Regions from separate parts of the Marinomonas sp. CT5 genome, predicted to be linked through region 1. Evidence: riboswitches for the same ligand, from Rfam matches in the RefSeq annotation. Region 1 holds a riboswitch; the other holds the start of a gene.

Region 1 (3,422 bases):
ATCACCACTGGAAATCAAGGCTGTGCTTTTACCTTGCGAAGCCAAATCAAGGGCTAAGCGGGCGCGCCCTATCTCTTCACCAAGTGGTAAGTTATGGAAGGTTTTGCCCTCACTGAGTTCGCCTAATAGATCTAAATAATAGCCATAAGCAACCCAATCGCTGCATACGCTCAAGGCTTTAGTGGCGTTTGGTGCAACTAAGCCCAAATCACCGGGCCCCATACCCATTACAAATAACTTGCTCATCGAATCTCTACAATATAATCAAGCGCTTAGGTGCGCGAATGAGACCATTGTACACGGATTGCAATTATGACGGGATGAAAACACCACGATTTAAAGTGAGCAATGCTCAGGTAACAAGGTGGTGATTAAGATTCAATACGAACCAAATGACAATGCGCTTTCTCTTGAGTATTAAACTCTAACTCAGCTTCGTCACCATGAATCCAAAAGGACAAGCCCTCACCCAAGTAAAATGAGCCAGACGCACTAACAGCATGAGTCAACAAATAACTTTTGTCCTTCCAAGACATCTTGGCTTGATCTGCATGAAAGAATATATTCAATGGCGCGTTGTCACAAAGATAGTCGGCTGAATTGGTCTGATCGATATCTTCTAATTCATATGAACCATCATCTAAAGCCGTATCTTTGTGTATAGAACTACAAGCTGTAACTCCAAAGAAGGCAATACCAACGAAAACAATTTGTAACAGAAACTTTTTAATCTGCACTCTATGAGACTCCATTCAAAACGTTAACAACCTAATCCTGACCAAAAGGTCATTTCAATAAACACCTACGACACTATCAGTTCATATTATATCGGGCCAGATAATTAGCTCTACCTAAGCAATATTTGTTATTAGTTACTTTTTGTTACTTAAGGAAGGTGCGAATAAGTCTACTAAGCCTCAGTCTTTCAGAGAAATCGTCAAATAAGGCGCGACTCTGAAGGAATGTAGGTACCTTTCAAAGAGTCGCAACGACATGTGGCGTTTTCTCTGAAAGACCCGCAGGGCATGGCCTAAAAGCCTGCATTCTTTGTTGAGCACCTCGAAAATAGAACCACTATTTACATTCGCTACTCGCCTCGAATAACAGGCTTTTATCCACATGCTGAGACAAGAGGACTTGTTCGCACCTTCCTTAACATCTCGCAAACAATTAAATAGTCACAAAACCAACACAATTGAAAATTCGTTACGCTTTGACACTTAAGGTATAAAACAAGTATATTCCACAGGTCGGATTTATCCGACTTCGTTCTCGGGGCGGGGTGAAATTCCCCACCGGCGGTAAAGAATCTATTTCTAAGCCCGCGAGCGCCTTTAAGATTGTTATCTTTTAGGGTCAGCAGATCTGGTGTAATTCCAGAGCCGACGGTTACAGTCCGGATGATAGAGAGCGCGTCAGACAAAACCTATATTGACATGGTTTTTTTGCTGTGTCAGATTGAAGGTATGCCCTTTTATAGTGGCGTATTTGCCTGCCCGTTCGCCCTGATTCACCTTAGCAATATTAGGATGTAAAAATGAATCAGAGCTCAACGAATAACATTGAATTCACTCCAGCCACAAAACGCATTGCAATTCTTCACGCTTCTTGGCACGAAGACATCGTTCTAAAATGTGTTGATGGCTTTAAAAACGAACTTATCGCTCGCGGTTATGATGCTTCATTAATTGACGTTATTCCCGTTCCTGGTGGTTACGAAATTCCATTACAAGCAAAACTGCTAGCCAAAAGTGGACAATACTCTGCGATAGCAGGTACAGCCCTAGTGGTAGATGGCGGTATTTATCGTCATGATTTCGTTGCTTCCACGATTTGTAATGCTTTAATGCAAGTGCAATTGGAAACAGAAGTACCAGTACTAACAGCCGTACTGACACCGCACAATTTCCACGAACATGACGAGCACAAAGAGTATTTCAGTCGCCATTTTGTTAAGAAAGGGGTTGAACTGGCCAATGCTTGTGACCAAACCATTCGCTTAACAGAGAAAGCGAAACAAATGCTTTAAGCATTTCTAGAGTTTGATCCGTTCGTAAAAAACGCCGAGCATCACAAAAAGATGCTCGGCGTTTTAGTTTGCGCCATCACTTAGCATAAAGCTCTCTTGCTATGAAAAAGCATGAGATCGAAGTAATTGATAAAGCTCCGTATTTCTATCCTCTTGAACACATAACCCCAGCATATCATCAATAAAAAAACCAAAGGCACGTCGCTCTATGCGCTCAATCCCGCGCTGTTGATTAGCTGATAAATTGGCATATTTTGAAGCCGCCCCAAAATCGCCAAACAAAATATGCCCTTCTTCATTGATCAGAGTATTGTGGGCATATAAGTCTCCGTGACTGATTTTTTTGCTACAAAAGTGTGACACCAGCTGATCCACTTGTTCAATAATTCGGGCAATTTTATCAATTGAAAATTGTTGATCATCAGCAAAAGTATCCCGAGTGCAAGACTCCAAGCTGGGCGGTTTGCCTAAATTTGTATAATGGGCAGGGATGAGTTCCATTACAAGAGCGGAACAATCCTGCTCTGTCACCTTGGCAAGAGGTTGAACTAAATTATCGTGACTACCAACAGCAAGGCACGCATCCAGCTCATCTTCAGGGTAACCGTCACTGGTCACCTCACCTTTGAAAACTTTTACCGCAACCGAATCTGAAAAGTTAAAGGTGTTTTCTTTCCATGTGGCAAGAGAAATAACCCCAGATGCGCCCTGCCCTAATACCTGATGCAAGTCTAAGTCTCGAAATGATACGGTTTTAAATTCATTATGCGGATCACGCTCTGCACAGAATGGATTACCTGAAAATGCCAGCCAAGCCAAACGCGGTAGTGCTAATAATGCATCAGGAAAAGCCACCAGCTGATTTGCCGACAAACGTATGAGCTCTAATTTTTGACAATGCACTATGGAGTCTGGAAGAGACGTTAAGCGATTACCCGCCAGCGCCAGTTTTTGCAGTCGAACCAACTTACCAAAGTCATCAGGTAGGAAGGCAATCTCGTTATCCGTCAAAATAAGCCAACGAGTCTGTGTGGGCAAAGACAAGGAAGATACGCTTGATATTTGGTTATTTTTAAAACCAATCATCTCCAAGTTTTCACACTGCCCAAGAACCTCTGGCAGATGCGTAAAACGATTATTCGAACAAAACAGTATCCGAAGTTTTTTTAGTCGGGATAAATCTTCTGGTAAATCGCATAGCTGATTATTCGATAAATCTAAAATTTCTAGGCTATCAGCAAGGTCAAAAATGGCTTCAGGAAACGTTGTTAAACCTTCGGACAATTGTAGGCGAACCACGCCCTTCAACTCGCTGCGATTAAGTTGGTCAAGTGTGTGCAAAATAAAACTCTTTTTTTAATACATTTAAAGCGCAGTATAACAATTACATAGA
Region 2 (3,422 bases), 1.4 Mb from region 1:
CCCTTTCTGACTCATTGCTCGAGCACTGATATTACCCATTGCCCAACTCGCTGCGGCAAACAGAGTCAGGATAAAGCCAAACAACGTCATATCGCCCACACCAGACACAACCGCAATCATCAGCAAACCACTACCTGCCAAAACAATCGCTAGCACCTGATGAATACGCACGCCTTCTTGCAAAAATAACAAAGCAAATACCATGGTAAACAAAGCCTGAGACTGCAACACCAAAGACGCCAATCCTGCGGGCATTCCATTCGCCATCGCCACAAACAAAAAGGCAAACTGCATGAACCCCATCGGCAGCGCATAAATGCACAACCACTTCAGCGGAATATTTGGCCGTTTAACCAACAAACAACCAATCGCCGCTACCGCCAAAAAGCGTAACCCACCCAACAACAATGGTGGCACTTCGCCAAGGCCAAAAGCAATCACCACAAAGTTTAAGCCCCAAGCGAAGATAATAACGAGAGCCAAGATACTGTCTTTAAACGTCATAATACTTACCACCATTAAATTTGATACAAGCATTATGAAATCGGAATTTAATCGAAACGAGGGCAGACCGCAGGGTCAAAAAGGACAAGAATTAAATTCGAAAATGGTCCAGTAGATCATCTACCAGACCATTTGAAAGGAAGTTAGAAAAACTACTGAACCGCTGGCGTCAATTCTTCTCTTCTCAGTTCTTTCATACGCAAGCCAATGTTGCCGAGGATGAGCATCAAGCCGCCGATAATTTGGTAGCCGGTTAAGCCCATGTCGAGGAACAACCAGTTGATGGCGGCTGCGAATACTGGGAAGGACAGTTCCGCCAAGGTAGCCAGTTGCGCAGGTACGGTTTTTAAACCTTGGTAGTAGAACCACATACCAATAAAACCACTGAGCAACGCCATGGCAACGGCCAAACTAAGATCGACAGGTTTCATGGCGATTAAGGTATCAGACTGAGCTAATGCAAGCGGTAATAACACCAATAATCCCGCCACAAAACGGCCAGACATGATCGCATTGGCCGGCATGTGTTGATGGGATAAATACTTACCACACACGGTTGCTGCGCCCCACGCAACAACCGCAATCAAGGTATAACCATAGCCTTTTAGAATACTCGTCGTGTCATTTGAATAATGCCATTGGGCATCACCAAGTTGACGCAAATCCGGCCACATCATCACAAAACTGCCTAATAATATGACCGCTGCCCATTGCACAAAATGCCCTTCGATGCGTTCTTTAAGCAACCAATAGGCGAGTAAAATCGCCACAATCGGCTGAAGCTTTTGCAGCAAAATCACCACGGTGGGATTCAAATAGTGGAAAGCTTCGGTAAAAGCCAAGGTTCCCATGGCCGAACCAATACCACCAATAAAGAACAAACACGAAAAGCCACCTATCGACATATGACGATAGACATGACGATAACGCCACAGCAATGGGGCGACAAACAGCACTAAGGTAAGGTGTTCGATTAAAACAATTTGCAGAGTGGAATAACCCGCACCCAATAGAGGATAACGAATTAAGGTATCAAGTGCCCACGTGAAGCACGCGATCATGATAAAGAATGTTCCTGCCATCTTTGGTTTCTCCAAATAATAAGATGCACAGGGGTGATGAGAACGAATAGTACCAAGGTGTCTGTCGCCACAAAAACAACAGAACAGAAGCCCCTAAGGAAATTAGGTGCCACTAAGACTTGGTCGATCTTCTATCATCCGGACTGTAACCGTCGGCTCTGGAGTCTCACCAGATCTGCTGACCCTTATTGCTAAAAAGACATATCTTTAAGCAACAAGGCGCTCGCGGGCTATTTACTGGATTATTCAATCAAGCAAATCACCGCCGGTGGGGAATTTCGCCCCGCCCCGAAGTTCGATTAATGTGTAAATTCAGCTTTAACTTTAACCCCATCCCCCAGCTTAGGCAATACGTTCACTGTGTACATGACTGAAATAGTCTATTTCTAATGCAATAAAAAATGTGCCTAGTTGCGTCTCATTCATATACACTCTTTACCCCCAGATAATTCATTGAGCAGGATGACATCAATGCAGAACTCCTCGAAAAGCGGCATCTTTTACGCATTAACCGCGTTCACTTTGTGGGCCATTGCTCCCATCTATTTTAAAGAAATGTCGTTCATTCCCGCTCAAGAAATTCTTGCTCATCGGGTTATTTGGTCTTGTCTGCTGGTGATGATATTAATCGTCCTATTACGCTATACCGACGCCCTAAAAGTAGTATTGCGCTCCCCTAAAACACTAGGCGCCATGTTAATTTCCACCGCGCTGATCGCTTTTAACTGGGGGATTTTTATTTGGGCGATACAAAATAATCAAATACTCAGTGCCAGTTTGGGTTATTACATCAACCCTCTGATCAGCATCTTATTAGGTGTTATTTTCTTTAAAGATAAGTTAGACAGAGTCAGAAAAGCCGCCGTGGTTCTATGTTTTTGCGCGGTCGCTTTTGAAGTGATTCAATTTGGCTCTTTGCCTTGGGTTGCGCTTATCCTTGCAACGACCTTTGGTTTTTATGGCTTAGTTCGTAAAAAGGTGGCCGTAGACAGTTTCACGGGGATGGCGATTGAAACGGCAATTTTGCTGCCTTTTGCCTTTGCCTATTTAATGCTGAGCGACTCACCCAGTGCGAACATGTTCGAAAACACCAGCACTGTCAATTGGCTGCTGTTCGCTTCGGGCCCCATCACCATGGTTCCACTCATGTGCTTTGCGGCTGCGGCGAATAGGGTCAGTCTCGTGACCCTTGGTTTCTTCCAATACATAGGCCCAACAGGCATGTTTATTCTAGCGGTATTTTTGTATGACGAGCCACTTAGCCCAGAAAAGCTCACGACCTTTGTGTTGATTTGGTCGGCGCTTGCTATGCTCATCGCCGACTCTATTCGACGTATTAGAAAAACCAAGGCAACAAGCCTTATCGACCAAGAGACACCTTAATTTCCCATCCGACAGTGCAAACAAGTGAAGATGTAAACAATCATACTTCGCTTGTTTGACGATGTTTTTCTTCTTCCCTAGCGCTTTTTCAAGCGATCGCCATGATTTGTAAAGATTGATTATATGACGTCATTAACAAGGAAGCTTCGTGGCAACCCGTTGATAAGACTATTTATCTTCCCACAAGACCCTATTGATAAAAGCATCTTCAACAAGGTGGTTTTATCCAATGAGCTTTAATCTACAAAAAATCTTTGCCAAAACATTTTCAACAATCTTTTTTACCCTTGCAGGTTTTGTGGTGCTGGCGAGCTTTGCCGGTGCTATCAATGAATACAATCACGGTGAAAACCTCACCCAAGTCATCATAAAGATAATCAACTCAAACATCATCGCCATTGCCGTTTTTGAACTGGCTATGGTAATCCATAAAGAATACGGCAGTGATAATGA

Evidence for each region. Region 1 has a riboswitch for FMN ahead of C0J08_RS07055 (6,7-dimethyl-8-ribityllumazine synthase). Riboswitches for the same ligand answer to the same signal wherever they lie in the genome.
Region 2: another riboswitch for FMN. It lies ahead of C0J08_RS00615 (DMT family transporter); the one in region 1 lies ahead of C0J08_RS07055 (6,7-dimethyl-8-ribityllumazine synthase).

What each region holds. Positions count from the first base shown of each region.
Region 1 covers NZ_CP025572.1:1,494,075-1,497,496, reverse strand. The annotation lists gene cobJ (precorrin-3B C(17)-methyltransferase) at 1-246, opposite strand, end outside; gene C0J08_RS07060 (MliC family protein) at 372-737, opposite strand; FMN riboswitch at 1,265-1,416, shown strand; gene C0J08_RS07055 (6,7-dimethyl-8-ribityllumazine synthase) at 1,538-2,029, shown strand; gene C0J08_RS07050 (leucine-rich repeat-containing protein kinase family protein) at 2,129-3,370, opposite strand; gene C0J08_RS07045 (DinB family protein) at 3,414-3,422, opposite strand, start outside.
Region 2 covers NZ_CP025572.1:131,951-135,372, reverse strand. The annotation lists gene C0J08_RS00620 (EamA family transporter) at 1-504, opposite strand, end outside; gene C0J08_RS00615 (DMT family transporter) at 657-1,586, opposite strand; FMN riboswitch at 1,709-1,886, opposite strand; gene rarD (EamA family transporter RarD) at 2,058-2,969, shown strand; gene C0J08_RS00605 (hypothetical protein) at 3,199-3,422, shown strand, end outside.